Regions from separate parts of the Micrococcus sp. TA1 genome, predicted to be linked through region 1. Evidence: riboswitches for the same ligand, from Rfam matches in the RefSeq annotation. Region 1 holds a riboswitch; each other region holds the start of a gene.
What was found. A riboswitch is a leader RNA that binds a small molecule or an ion and turns the genes downstream of it on or off. The one in region 1 is predicted to bind glycine.
Positions count from the first base shown of each region.

Region 2: linked by a shared signal. The riboswitch ahead of gcvP (aminomethyl-transferring glycine dehydrogenase) and the one ahead of GGQ69_RS16120 (hypothetical protein) in region 1 are both predicted to bind glycine.
Region 3: linked by a shared signal. The riboswitch ahead of GGQ69_RS08705 (amino acid permease) and the one ahead of GGQ69_RS16120 (hypothetical protein) in region 1 are both predicted to bind glycine.

Region 1 covers NZ_JACHNW010000011.1:7,603-11,981, forward strand. Annotated here, with positions in the region: gene GGQ69_RS16110 (dihydrofolate reductase family protein) at 1-559, opposite strand, end outside; gene GGQ69_RS16115 (phosphoribosyltransferase) at 666-1,313, opposite strand; glycine riboswitch at 1,512-1,610, shown strand; gene GGQ69_RS16120 (hypothetical protein) at 1,765-2,109, shown strand; gene GGQ69_RS16125 (class I SAM-dependent methyltransferase) at 2,121-2,957, opposite strand; gene GGQ69_RS16130 (LysE family translocator) at 3,190-3,906, shown strand; gene GGQ69_RS16135 (hypothetical protein) at 4,082-4,379, shown strand, end outside.
Region 2 covers NZ_JACHNW010000005.1:4,221-8,599, forward strand. Annotated here, with positions in the region: gene GGQ69_RS15165 (type I restriction endonuclease) at 1-857, shown strand, start outside; gene GGQ69_RS15170 (SDR family oxidoreductase) at 997-1,908, shown strand; glycine riboswitch at 2,459-2,579, shown strand; gene gcvP (aminomethyl-transferring glycine dehydrogenase) at 2,726-4,379, shown strand, end outside.
Region 3 covers NZ_JACHNW010000001.1:2,007,169-2,011,547, reverse strand. Annotated here, with positions in the region: gene nadA (quinolinate synthase NadA) at 1-206, opposite strand, end outside; gene GGQ69_RS08715 (NUDIX domain-containing protein) at 281-976, opposite strand; gene GGQ69_RS08710 (sugar porter family MFS transporter) at 1,196-2,653, shown strand; glycine riboswitch at 2,718-2,818, shown strand; gene GGQ69_RS08705 (amino acid permease) at 2,974-4,329, shown strand.

The DNA of each region.
Region 1 (4,379 bases):
CACCGTGGGCCAGTCCGGCCAGCTCGTAGGCGGCGTACACCACCCCGTGGGGGAAGACCTTGCCGTCGATGCGCCGCAGCCGCGGGGCATCGAAACCGTCCGGGAAGAAGGACCGCCCGCGGCCCTGCCAGGCCGGGTGGGTGAACATGCGGAACTCGTCCACCAGCGCCGCCTCGATCAGGGTGTGCGCCAGGTGGATACTCCCGGTGACGACCACGTCACGGCCGTCCTGCCGCCGCAGCTCCCGGACGGCCTGGAGGGGGTCGCCGCCGATGACGGTCGTGTTCTCCCACTGCGGGTCGGTCAGGGTGGCGGAGACCACGCGCTTGTCCGCCCGGTCCAGGGCCTCGGCCACTCCGGTGGTGTCATCCGCCCGGTGCGGCCAGTAGCCGCGGAGGTCCTCGAAGGTCTGCCGGCCCAGCAGCAGCACGTCCTCGCCGGCCGTCTGGCGCCGCATCTCCCCGACCAGTTCCGGGTCCTGGTCGGCGGGGTCGAACCAGTCGTCGAGCATCTCGATCCGCCCGTCCAGGGTCATGTTCTGCGTGATGACGATGCGCATGGATGGTCCTTCCGTCGGCGCCGCAGGGGTCGCTGGCGCCCTCTCCTCGTCCCACAGTAGGGAGGGCCGTCGCGTCCGGGAACACCCGGTCGCGACGGGCCGGGGTTCAGCTACCGCGGGACAGGATCGCCGCGACCGTCTCGTCGTCGACGGCGGCGAAGTCCCGGTAGTGGGCCCCGACGGCCCGGAAGCCCCGGGGGGTGGCCAGTACCTCGATCTCGTCGGCCTCGCGGCTCATGAGCATCGAGTCCACGGTGGTCCGCGAGGCAACCGGCACGGCCAGCACCACGCGCGCCGCCCCGAGGGCCCGGGCCACTCTGCAGGCCACCCGGGCGGTGGAGCCCGTGGCGATGCCGTCGTCGACGATCATCGCGGTCTTGCCCGTGAGGTCCAGCGGCTCCCGGCCGGCACGGAAGAGCCGCGCCCGGCGGTCCAGGGTCTGCTGCTCGCGGCGTTCGACCAGCGCCACTTGCTCCTGCGTGACCCCGAAGTGCCGGATGGTGCCCTCGTCCTGGAGCCGGACGCCCTGCTCACCGATGGCACCCATCGCGAGCTCCGGGTAGGAGGGCACCCCCAGCTTGCGGACCATGATCACGTCCAGCGGTGCGCGCAGTTCCCGGGCCACCACTTCCGCGACCGGCACCCCGCCGCGGGGCAGGCCCAGCACCACGACGTCGGCGTGCCCGGCCCAGCGCGGGGCGAGCCGCGCTGCGAGCTGGGCACCGGCGTCGTATCTGTCCTGGAATTCCGGCACGTCCCCTCCCTGGGATGGGCTGTGGGTCGCCCCCAGCGTAGGCGCGCCGGTCGTGGCACTGGAAGGGCCCCCGACCACCCGGCGTTCCCGGCAACGGCCCGGATGACCCCGTGTGACGAGATTCACGGCATATTTTGCATACAAATCAAATGCCTGACTACACTGTGATCGCAATCACAGCAGAATAGCCGTTGCCGTTGAGGTGTGGCGGGAGAGTCCCGTCCGGCACCACCGGTCGGGCGCCGTAGGAGCAATTCCTCCCGGGAAACTCTCAGGCCCCCGCACCGCCGCACCGAGGCACATCTGGAAAGTAGCGCGGTCTTCGCCGTGCTCGCCGAAGGAGCAAGTCCCGCCCCGCCCGGGTGGGATGGAAACTCTCAGGCCGCGCAACAGATCGGGGAGGAACCTACAGACGACGCGAGAACGATCGCAGACCCCAGGAGTTCCCCGGATGACGAATGCACGTGCATGCCCCGGTCTCACCCCGGGCGGTGAGGCCTCCCCGGCCGGCCGCCCCACCGGCCCCGGCGCCGCGGCGGAGCAACGGTGCGCCAAGATCGCCCAGGCCGCGGCCACCGGACTGATGACGCACCGGGACGTCGAGGACGCCCTCGTCCGCATCGACGGCCCCCGGCGCGCACCGCGGCTGTGGATCGAGTGCTTCCTGTCCCCCCACGCGGACGTCACCCGCACCACGGAGGTGGTCGTCGGAGTCCGCGAACAGCTCGAGGCCATGCTCGACCTCACCTTCGACACCGTCGAGATGACCATCCGGAACGTCACCGTCCCGGGGTAGGCCGGCCTCGGTTACCTCCGGGTGGCCACCGTCAGCAGGTACTCGATCTCGAAGCGCGCCCGGTCCTCGGTCCCCACGTTCGCCTCGTCGAAGAAGGCCTGGAACGCCTGGTCGAATTCCTCGGCACGGCCCTCGCCCTCGGCGTTCCTGCGGACGGTGATCGTGGGGCCGTAGGACGCCTTGAAATGCTCGGCGAATTCGCGCGGCGTGCCGAAGGCGGTGACCTCGAGGGTGCCCCGGCTGGCGGAGTCCACCGCCACCCGATCACCCAGCAGGGCGCGCTGGTGCTCCTCGGTGCCCCACAGCGGCGCCGGCTGCACTCCGGGCGGGGGCGCCGGGGCGAAGGGCTTCATGGTGCGGAAGAGCCCGCCCACCACGCCCTCGGGCGTCCAGCTCAGCAGGGCGATCGTCCCGCCGGGCCGGCACACGCGCACGAGCTCGTCGGCGGCCTCCTGGTGGTGGGGGGCGAACATCACGCCGATCGAGGACATCACCACGTCGAAGGAGGCGTCCTCGAAGGGCAGGTGCTCGGCGTCGGCCTCCACCCACTCCAGGTCGAACCCCTGCGCCTCGGCGCGCAGCCGCCCTGCGTCCAGCAGCTCGGGAGTGAGGTCGACGGCGGTGACCCTCGCCCCCGTGGCCGCTGCCGGCAGGGACGCGTTGCCCGTGCCGGCACCGACGTCCAGGACGCGCTGGCCGGAGGTGACGCGGGCTGCCTCGACGAGTCTCGGCCCGAGGGGGAGCAACCACGTCTCGACCATGCCCGGGTAGTCACCCGAGGCCCACATGGTGCGGTGCCTGGACTTCAGGTCGCGGTCGGCACCGGGTTGGCTTGCTGTCTGGCTCATGACGGGTTCTCCGGAGTCACTGGGATGTGCTGGACGGCCGGCTCGCCAGGGCGGGGATGCCCACCCACCGGTGGCGGGTCATGCGGCACCAGTATCCCACCGGGGGCGTCCGGCAGACAGGAACGAGGCGCTGCCCTCCCCGCGGGCTGGGCCCCGGGAAGGGCCGGGACGGGGGGCCGGGGACCACCTGATCTCCTCCGGTCCGGCGACCCTCCCTGACTACACTGGATCGGTGACGATCCTGGACGCCCTGCTCGCCTTCACCGTGGTGGCCGGCCTGCTGACCCTGGTGCCCGGACTGGACACCGCCCTGGTGCTGCGGTCCTCGCTGACCCGGTCCCGCCCCTACGCGTGGGCCACCGCCACCGGGGTCGCCACCGGGGCCGTGGTGTGGGGCATCGCCGCCGCCGTCGGGGTCTCCGCCCTGCTCGCGGCCTCAGAGCTCGCCTACCGCGTGCTGACGATCACCGGGGCGGCGTACATGCTCTGGCTGGGTGCGTCGATGATCTGGTCCTCGTTCCGCGGCACCGGGAGGGACCCGGTGAACACTGCCGTGACGGGTGCCGCCTCCCCGGGCGAACCGGGGGGCTGGGGCGCCGGCTCCCCGGCGCCCGCCGACCCTCCCTGGCGCGGCTGGCTGACCGGTGCCGGCACCAACCTGCTCAACCCCAAGGTCGGCGTGTTCTACATCGCCACCATCCCGCAGTTCCTCCCCGACGGCGTCTCGCCCCTGCTGATGGGTGCGGCCCTGGCCGGGGTGCACGCCGCGCTCACGATGAGCTGGTTCGCCGTGCTCATCATCGGGGGCGGCTACGCACGCCGCTGGCTGTCCAGCCCGCGGTCCCTGGCCGCCATCGACCGGGTGACCGGCCTGGTGCTGATGGGCTTCGGCGGCACCCTGCTGGCCGACGCCCTCACCGGTCCGGCTCCGGCCGCCGCCCGCGGATGACCGTCCTCCGGTGCTGACGCCTGCACGCCGGGGTGCCTGAACGGCGTCCTCGACCCGCCCGATGAACTGGTGCGGGGAGCCGCCGGGAGGAGTACATTGCGGTGCAATCACGCGCACGGGCCACCGGCGCGGGGAGCCAGCGGTCAGGCCGGGGGCCTGGACAGGAGGCCCATCGGTGCAACGGACCCGCGCGGTGATCGCGTCACTGCTCCCCCTGGTCCTGCTGACGTCCTGCTCGGCGCCGGAGAGTTCGCACTGCGTGCTGGACCCGGGGCGGATGCCCGAGGGCTGGCGCCCCTCCGGCACGGTGCAGCAGGCCCTGGTGGCCGAGCCCTGGTCCGTGACGGAGTCCGGGGAGGCGGCCTTCTCGGTGCGCCGGGGCATCGAGGAGATGGTCGACCTCTACGAGCGGCGGCCGGGGGCCGCCGAGGACCTCTGGGAGGACTCCGTGGCCTCCCTGATCGAGGTGACGT
Region 2 (4,379 bases), on a different contig from region 1:
AGAAGTCTCTCGGTTCCCTGACGCTCGAGCATGCCTCGCAGCTATACAGGTACTTCGCGGTGACCAATGCGCGAATCGCCATTCTCACCAACGGAGAGGCATACCAGTTCTACACGGACTTGGACGCTCCCAACAGAATGGATTCCAAGCCGTTCCTGGTTCTCGATCTCAATGATATTGATGAGGCACTGATTCCGGAGCTTCGCAAACTCTCCAAGGATGAGTTTGACCTCGACTCGGTCGTCAGCGCTGCCGAAGAACTCAAATACATCGGTGCCCTGAAACGCGTGATTGGTGGTTACTTCACGACTCCTGACGAGGAATGGGTGAAGTTCCTCGCCTCAAAGGTGCATGAGGGAGCGATGACACAGAAGGTCCGGGACCAGTTCAGCCCCTTGGTCGCGAAGGCCTGCCGTCAGTATCTGAAGGACCAGGTCAACGACCGTCTCAAGGCCGCGCTGGGAGAGTCCTCACCATCAGCGGCAACCGAGGAGCTCGCCAGCAATGTCACCAGCGGGGAAATCGCCGAGCGCGATCTCATAGATGTCGTCGCAGACGGAATCGAGACCACTGTTGAAGAGCTGGAAGGCTTCCACATCGTGCGCGCCATCGTCTGCAGTGAGGTCGGTCCGGAGCGTATTGTGCACCGTGATGCAAAGTCCTACTTCGCAATTCTGCTGGATGACAACAACCGGAAACCCATAGCCCGCCTCCACTTCAATCGATCTCAGAAGTACCTGGGTATCTTCGACGCACACAAGGCGGAGACCCGCGTTCCGCTCACGAACTTGGTGGACATCTACAACCACGCCGAAGAGCTCCGAGAGAGTGTTCGCGGATATCAGACCGCCTCTTGATCTGATGGTCCTCGGGCTTATCAGTCTCCACGCGAGCGGTCTGGCCATTCCGGTCCAGAGGGCGTCCCCATAGTCTGATCCAAAAGCGACGGCGGTTCTGTTCGTTGCCGTATTCGGGTGAGTTGAGGGGAGCGGTGAGATGACGCAGCACGAGGATCCGCAGGTGGCGCGGCACGCGCAGTCGATGGCCGGGCAGGACGGGACCATGCCGGCACAGCAGCAGGAACCGCCCGGGCTGACCGCCCCCATGGACCCGGTGCCGGACCACGGGGAGTCCAGCTGGGTCGGGCGGGGCCGGCTCGAGGGGCTGAAGGCCCTGATCACGGGCGGTGACTCGGGCATCGGTCGTGCCGTGGCGATCGCCTTCGCACGGGAGGGTGCCGACGTGGCGATCAACTACCTCCCCGAGGAGGAGGAGGACGCCCAGGACGTGGTCGGCTGGATCGACAAGGCCGGCCGCACGGCGGTGACCGTACCCGGGGACCTGCGGGACGAGCAGGAATGCGGGCGGATCGCCGAGGAGGCGGTCGCGGGACTGGGCGGCCTGAACATCCTGGTCAACAACGCCGGTTACCACTGGGCCCGCGGAGAGCCCGGGATCGAGGGGCTGCGGACCGAGGACCTGGACCGGGCGGTGCGGACCAACCTGTACGGCACCCTGTGGCTGACCCGGGCGTGCGTGCCGCACCTGTCCCACGGGGACTGCATCATCAACACCACCTCGGTACAGGCCTACCAGCCCTCGGAGACGATGATCGACTACGCCGCCACGAAGGCCGCCCTGAACAACGTCACCGCGAACCTCGCCGGCGAGCTCGGGCCGAAGGGCATCCGGGTGAACGCGGTGGCGCCCGGACCGGTCTGGACGCCGTTGCAGCCGGCCACCAAGACCCCCGAGGCCGTCTCCCACATGGGTGCGGACACCCCGCTCGGCAGGATCGGCCAGCCCGCCGAGCTCGCCGGGGCCTACGTGTTCCTGGCGAACCCGGCCGAGGCGAGCTACGTCTCCGGAACGGTGCTGGGTGTGACCGGCGGGCTGCCGGTGTTCTGAGACCCCTCCGGCGGACCGGACCCTCCGGGACGTCTCCACCACCCAGGACATCCCCGACGAACGATCGGCGCCCCACCATGCAGCGGAACGAGCTCGAGGCCCCCATCGCCACCAAGATCCTGCGGCGGCTGAGGACTGCCACGGAGTCCGGCCGGATCACGTGGTCTCCGGTGCAGGACTGCGTCCCCGACCGGGACTGGCTCAGCGGCCGGTTCGCCGTGGCGACGATCGAGGACACCGTCGAAACGGGCTTCGCGGGCGGCGACGCCGTCCGGGCGCGCCCACGTGGAGCACGAGATCCCCCAGCTGAGGGTCGGGAGCGTCCCCGAGCCGTTCGACGGGGCCGTGCTGTCCCGGTTCATCCAGAGCCTGGACGCCCTGTCCACCTGAGGGGCCGGGACGTCGACGGCGAGGCCACGCAGTATCGACGGTGACGCCGATGACCGTTGCCGCGGCAGGACCCTGACCTGTGGGAAGGGTGAGGGCGCGCGCACCCAGCGACTCGGGGGGACGTCGGCGGTGCGGCTGTGCCAGACTGGTGCCGCGCCACATCTCCCGCGCGGGAGAGTGCCGGTGCTGCAGGATCCGGGCCTCCGGACCCGGCGGCGCCGGACGCCGAAGGAGCAATCTCTCCCCGAGAATCTCTCAGGCCCACGTACCGCGCAGGGTCGGCGTCTCTGGAAAGTGCCAGGCCCCCAACGCCTCGGCCACCGACGGTGCAAGCACGTATCCTCCAGATACGTGCGGAATCTCTCAGGTCGATGACAGAGCGGGGAGGTACCGATCCGCGCCCGAGAAGCGCCTTGGAGGAGAACCCATGAACGCCATCGTCACCCCGTCCACCGGTCAACGCCACGAGCCGCGGGACACCGCGTCAGCCCCGTTCACCAGCCGTCACATCGGTCCCCGCCAGGCGGACGCCGAGACGATGCTGGCCGCCCTGGGCTTCGAGTCCCTGGAGGCCCTCGTGGACGAGGCCGTGCCCGCGGACATCCGCCAGCACGAGCCCCTGAACCTGCCCGAGGCCCGGACCGAGGCCGCCGTCCTGGAGGAGTTGCGGGCCATCGCCAACCGCAACATCGTCAAGACCCAGATGATCGGCCAGGGCTTCTTCGACACGGTCACCCCGCCGGTGGTGCTGCGCAAGGTCCTGGAGAACCCGGCCTGGTACACCGCCTACACCCCCTACCAGCCGGAGATCTCCCAGGGCCGGCTGGAGGCCCTGCTGAACTTCCAGACCATGGTCGCCGACCTCACCGGCCTCGAGATCGCCAACGCCTCCCTGCTGGACGAGGCCTCCGGCGCCGCCGAGGCCGTGCTGCTGATGCACCGGGCCAACCGGAAGAACGCCAACGGCATCACCCTGATCGACGCCGACCTCTACCCGCAGACTCGCACCGTGGTGGAGGGCCGTGCCCGCGCCCTCGGCCTGGACGTGCGCGTCGCGGACCTCTCAGCGGGCCTGCCCGAGGACCTCGCGGCCGATCTGGAGGAGAAGGGCCTGTGCGGCATCCTGCTGCAGCAGCCCGGGGACTCCGGCCGGATCCACGACCACTCCGCGGTGATCGCCCAGGCCAAGGAGCGCGGCGGCATGGTCGCCATCGCCGCCGACCTGCTCTCCCTCGCGCTCATCGTCCCCCCGGGCGAGCAGGGTGCGGACATCGCCGTGGGCAACACCCAGCGCTTCGGCGTCCCGCTGTTCTTCGGCGGCCCGCATGCCGCCTACATGGCCGTCCACAAGGGCGTGGAGCGCCAGTTGCCCGGCCGTCTCGTCGGCGTCTCGCAGGACGCGGCCGGCCGGCCCGCCTACCGCCTCGCCCTGCAGACCCGTGAGCAGCACATCCGCCGCGAGAAGGCCACCTCGAACATCTGCACCGCCCAGGCCCTCCTGGCGATCACGGCCTCCATGTTCGCCGTCTACCACGGCCCGGACGGCGTGCGGGCGATCGCCGAGCACGCCCACCGGCAGGCCGGCCGGCTGGCCGCAGCCCTGCAGTCCGCCGGGTTCACGCTGAACCACGAGTCCTTCTTCGACACCGTGCAGGTCTCCGTGCCCGGACTGGCCCGCACCGTGGTCAACGCCGCCGAGGCGGCCGGGGTGAACCTGCGCCTCGTGGACGCGGGCACGGTCGGCATCTCCTGTGACGAGACCACCACGGACCGGGACCTGCTCGCGGTGCTGTCCGCCTTCGGCGCCCCCGCGGAGGCCCTCCCGGCCGGTGCCGGGAGCGGGCAGTCCGGGGACACCGGGGCACCCGACGCCGGCCGGGCCAGCGGGCACATCCCCGCGTCCCTGCAGCGCACCAGCGAGTACATGACCCACCCGGTCTTCAACACGTACAAGTCCGAGACCCAGATGCTGCGCTACATCAAGCGCCTCTCCGGGTACGACCTGGCCCTGGACCGCACCATGATCCCGCTGGGCTCGTGCACCATGAAGCTCAACGCGACCGCGGAGATGGAGTCCATCT
Region 3 (4,379 bases), on a different contig from region 1:
TGGAGCTCCTCGTCGGAGGCGCGCTGGTACTCCTCCGGGAGCGCGCCCTGCCGGGGTGCACCGGCGGGGATCGCGTCCTGCTGCGAGGCGCCCGGTCCGTACCCGGGGGTGCCGGCGTCAAAGGTCCAGGGCCCGGCCGTCAGGTCCGGGGAGCAGGAGGAGCCACCCGTGGAACCGGTGGCGATGAGGTCCAGTGTGCGGTGCACGGAGGCGCCGCGCGGGGACAGGCCGGAACCGGAGCGGTCCGGCGGAGTGACTGCGGGGGAGTCGGCGGTGGTGGTCACGAGAGGGTCCTTGTCTGCTCGGTGGGGATGGGGTCGGTGCTGCCCGGGGTGAACTGCCGGTAGCGGTAGAGCCGGGGTGGCCGGTGCGGGGTGCCCGCCAGGCGCTCGCCGGTCTCGACGATGTCCGCCGAGGCGGTGATGGAGCGGCGGAAGTTCGCCGGGTCCAGGGGCTGGCCCCGGACGGCCTCGTGGACCGAGCGGAGCTGGGCCAGGGTGAAGGTCTCACCCAGGAAGGTGTGCGCGATCCGCGCGTACTCGACCTTGGTGCGCAGCCGCTGCAGGGCGTAGTCCACGATCGCGTTGTGGTCGAAGGCCAGGGCGGGGAGGTCATCGGCCGGGAACCACTGGACGTTGTTCCCCACGGCGGCGTCGGTCACCTCGTCCGAGCGCACCAGGGCCCAGTAGACGACGGAGATGACGCGGCCGGTGGGGGAGCGGTCCAGGGCGCCGAAGGTGTAGAGCTGCTCGAGGTAGCTGGGGCGCAGTCCGGTGGTCTCGGCCAGGGTCCGGGCGGCGGCGTCCTCGAGCGGCTCGGCGTCCGGCAGCCAGCCGCCGGGCAGGGCCCACTGGTCCAGGTGGGGCTCCCGGGTGCGGCGCACGAAGGGGGTCCACAGGGCCGGGGGGTCCCCGGCCTCGGAACGCAGCGCGAAGATGACGGTGGACACCGCCAACCGGGCTGTGTGCTGATCCACCCTGACTCCCGTCCTCCCACTTAGGGTCTGGATGACCCTAAGTTGACTGAGATCCATCTTACAGTCGGAGTGACCCGAAGGGGAGAGTGTTGCGGGCGGCCGGAGCGCGGGCCCGGGCCCGGCCTGGCGGGTCCCAGGCCTCGCGGGTCCCAGGACCTGCGCCCTGGCATGGAGCGGCAGTAGGGTGGGGCATCCGGTCACGCCCCCACGGAGGAAGTCATGACGCCGAAGAATCCCGCCGACCGCGTGAACATCCGCGTGATCGGCATCTGTATCGCCGCCGCCCTGGGTGGCTTCCTGTTCGGCTTCGACACCGCGGTGATCAACGGCGCCGTCGACGCCCTCGAGTCGGGCTTCGCACTCGGACCCGGGCTGACCGGCTTCGTCGTGTCCTCGGCCCTGATCGGCTGCGCCCTGGGGGCCTGGTTCGCCGGTCCCGTCGCCAACCGCTTCGGCCGGGTCCGGGTCATGCTGCTGGCGGCGGTGCTGTTCCTGGTCTCCGCGCTCGGCTCCGGGCTGGCCTTCGACGTGTGGAGCCTGATCATCTGGAGGGTCGTGGGCGGCCTGGGCGTGGGCGCCGCCTCGGTGATCGCCCCGGCCTACATCGCCGAGGTGAGCCCGGCCGGCGTCCGGGGCCGGCTGGGCTCCCTGCAGCAGCTGGCCATCGTGACCGGCATCTTCGTGGCACTGCTGTCCGACGCCCTCTTCGCGAACCTGGCCGGGGGCGCGGCCGAGACGCTGTGGTGGGGACTGGAGGCCTGGCGCTGGATGTTCATGGCCGAGGCCGTGCCGGCGGTGCTCTACGGGGCGTTCGCGTTCCGCCTGCCCGAGTCACCCCGGTACCTGGTCGCCCGCGGTGACCTCGACCGTGCGGCCCAGGTCCTGTACGACTTCACCGGCATCGAACGGGTCAACCTCAAGATCGAGCAGATCAAGGACACTCTGGAGTCCGAGCGGCGGGAGTCCCTGCGCGACCTGCGCGGACCGGCGATGGGCCTGAGGCCGATCGTGTGGATCGGCATCGTCCTGTCCGTGTTCCAGCAGTTCGTGGGCATCAACGTGATCTTCTACTACTCGACCACGCTGTGGCGCTCCGTGGGCTTCGGGGAGTCCGACGCCCTGACGATCACGGTGATCACGTCGGTCACGAACATCCTGGTGACGATCGTGGCCATCCTGCTGGTGGACCGGGTGGGGCGGCGCCCCATGCTGCTCGTCGGGTCCCTGGGCATGGCGGCCTCACTGGGCCTGATGGCGGTGGCCTTCTCCTTCGCGCAGGTCGTCCAGGGCGCCGACGGCACCACGGCCGCAGAGCTGGGCCAGCCGTGGTCCACGGTGGCCCTGATCTCGGCCAACGCCTTCGTGGTCTTCTTCGGTGCCACGTGGGGGCCCCTGGTGTGGGTCCTGCTGGGGGAGATGTTCCCGAACCGGATTCGCGCCGGGGCGCTCGCCGTGGCCGCGGCGGCCCAGTGGGCCGCGAACTTCGCGGTCTCCACCACGTTCCCGTGGCTGGCCGAGATCGGGCTGACCGTGGCCTACGGGCTCTATGCGGTGATGGCGGTGCTGTCCTTCCTCTTCGTCTGGCGCTTCGTCCCGGAGACGAAGGGCCGCGAGCTCGAGGACATGCAGGACACCGGCATCGTCCGGAAGTCCCGCAGGAGCACGCCCGCGCGGTGAGGACCCGGCCGCGATTTCACGCACCCGTGTGAGGTGCATTACAGTAGTCTCCCGGAATCAGCCACTGAGCGGTCCGGGAGAGATCCCGCACCACCTAAGATGCGCGACGCCGAAGGAGCAAGCCCTCCCCGGGAATCTCTCAGGCCCCCGTACCGGATCGCTGGGCACCTCTGGAAAGCGTCGCCACACCCACGCGCGACCACCGACGGGGCAAGCGGCCGACCGGCTCCGGGCCGGCACGACGCGAAACTCTCAGGTCCATGGACAGAGCGGGGAGGACACGAGGGGACCACCGTCCCACGTCCACCTGAGGAGAACCCATGGAACCCAGCCGCCCCACCGGGCCCGTCGCCGGCGGGACCGAGGCCGGACCAGCCGGCCACGCCCCCGCCGCAGCCCCGACCCTCGAGAGCCCGGCACCCGGCCGTCCGGACGGCACGGCCGCCGCGCCGGGCTGGAACCGCTTCGACTCGAGCTGGACGATCGGCCTGTTCGGTACCGCCGTGGGCGCCGGCGTCCTGTTCCTGCCGATCAATGCCGGCCTGGGCGGGATGTGGCCGCTGATCATCGCCACGCTGATCATCGGGCCGATGACCTACTTCTCCCACCGGGCGCTGTCCCGCATGGTGGTCGCCTCGCCCCGGGCCGACCGTGACATCACCGGCGTGGTGCGGGACTACTTCGGCGAGGCCGCCGGCCGCCTGGTCACCATCCTGTACTTCCTGGCGATCTTCCCGATCGTGCTCATCTACGGCGTCGGCATCACCAACACCGTGGACAGCCTCATGGTCAACCAGCTGGGCATGGACCCGTGGCCACGCTGGTTGCTCTCCGGGGTGCTCGTGCTGCTGATGTCCGCCGTGATGGTGGCCGGCCAGCGCGTCATGCTGATCGTCACCCAGTGGCTGGTCTACCCGCTGATCGCGGTCCTGTTCTCCGTCACCCTGCTGCTCATCCCGTCCTGGTCCTTCGAGGGCTTCGGGGCCGTGCCCGCCGCCGGCGACTTCGCGATGTCCCTGTGGCTGATGATCCCCGTGCTGGTCTTCGCGTTCAACCACTCCCCGGCGATCTCGCAGTTCTCGGTGTCCCTGCGCCAGCGCTACGGGGCCGGCTCGGTGCAGAAGGCCTCCTCCGTCCTGCGCGTCACCTCCATCCTGCTGGTGGTCTTCACCATGGGCTTCGTCTGGTCCTGCGTGCTGGCCCTCGGCCCCGAGGGGTTGCAGGCCGCCAAGGACGCCAACCTGCCGGTGCTCTCCCACCTGGCCAACGTCATGGGCCTGCCGATCATCGCCTGGCTCGGGCCGGCGGTGGCCGTCACGGCCATCGGCTCGTCCTTCTTCGGCCACTGGCTCGGGGCGTTCGAGGGCGCGCAGGGCATCATGCGCGGGATGGTGGACCCGCAGTCCCGGCGCTTCTCCGACCGCGGACTGCGGATCGGAATCAGCGTGTTCCTCATCGCCAGCACCTGGATCGCCGGCGTGCTCAACCCGAGCATCCTGGGGCTCATCGAATCACTGGCCGGGCCGGTCATCGCGGCTGTGCTCTACCTGATGCCGATGTACGCCATCCGGAAGGTCCCCGCCCTGGCGCCGTTCCGGGGCGCGATCTCGAACGTCTTCGTGGTCATCGCCGGAATCGTGGCGGTCGGGGGCATCCTGCTCAGCCTGTTCGGCTGACCGGGCCCGCCGCCGTCGGGTCACCGGGGACGGCACCGTGCTGCGGGTGA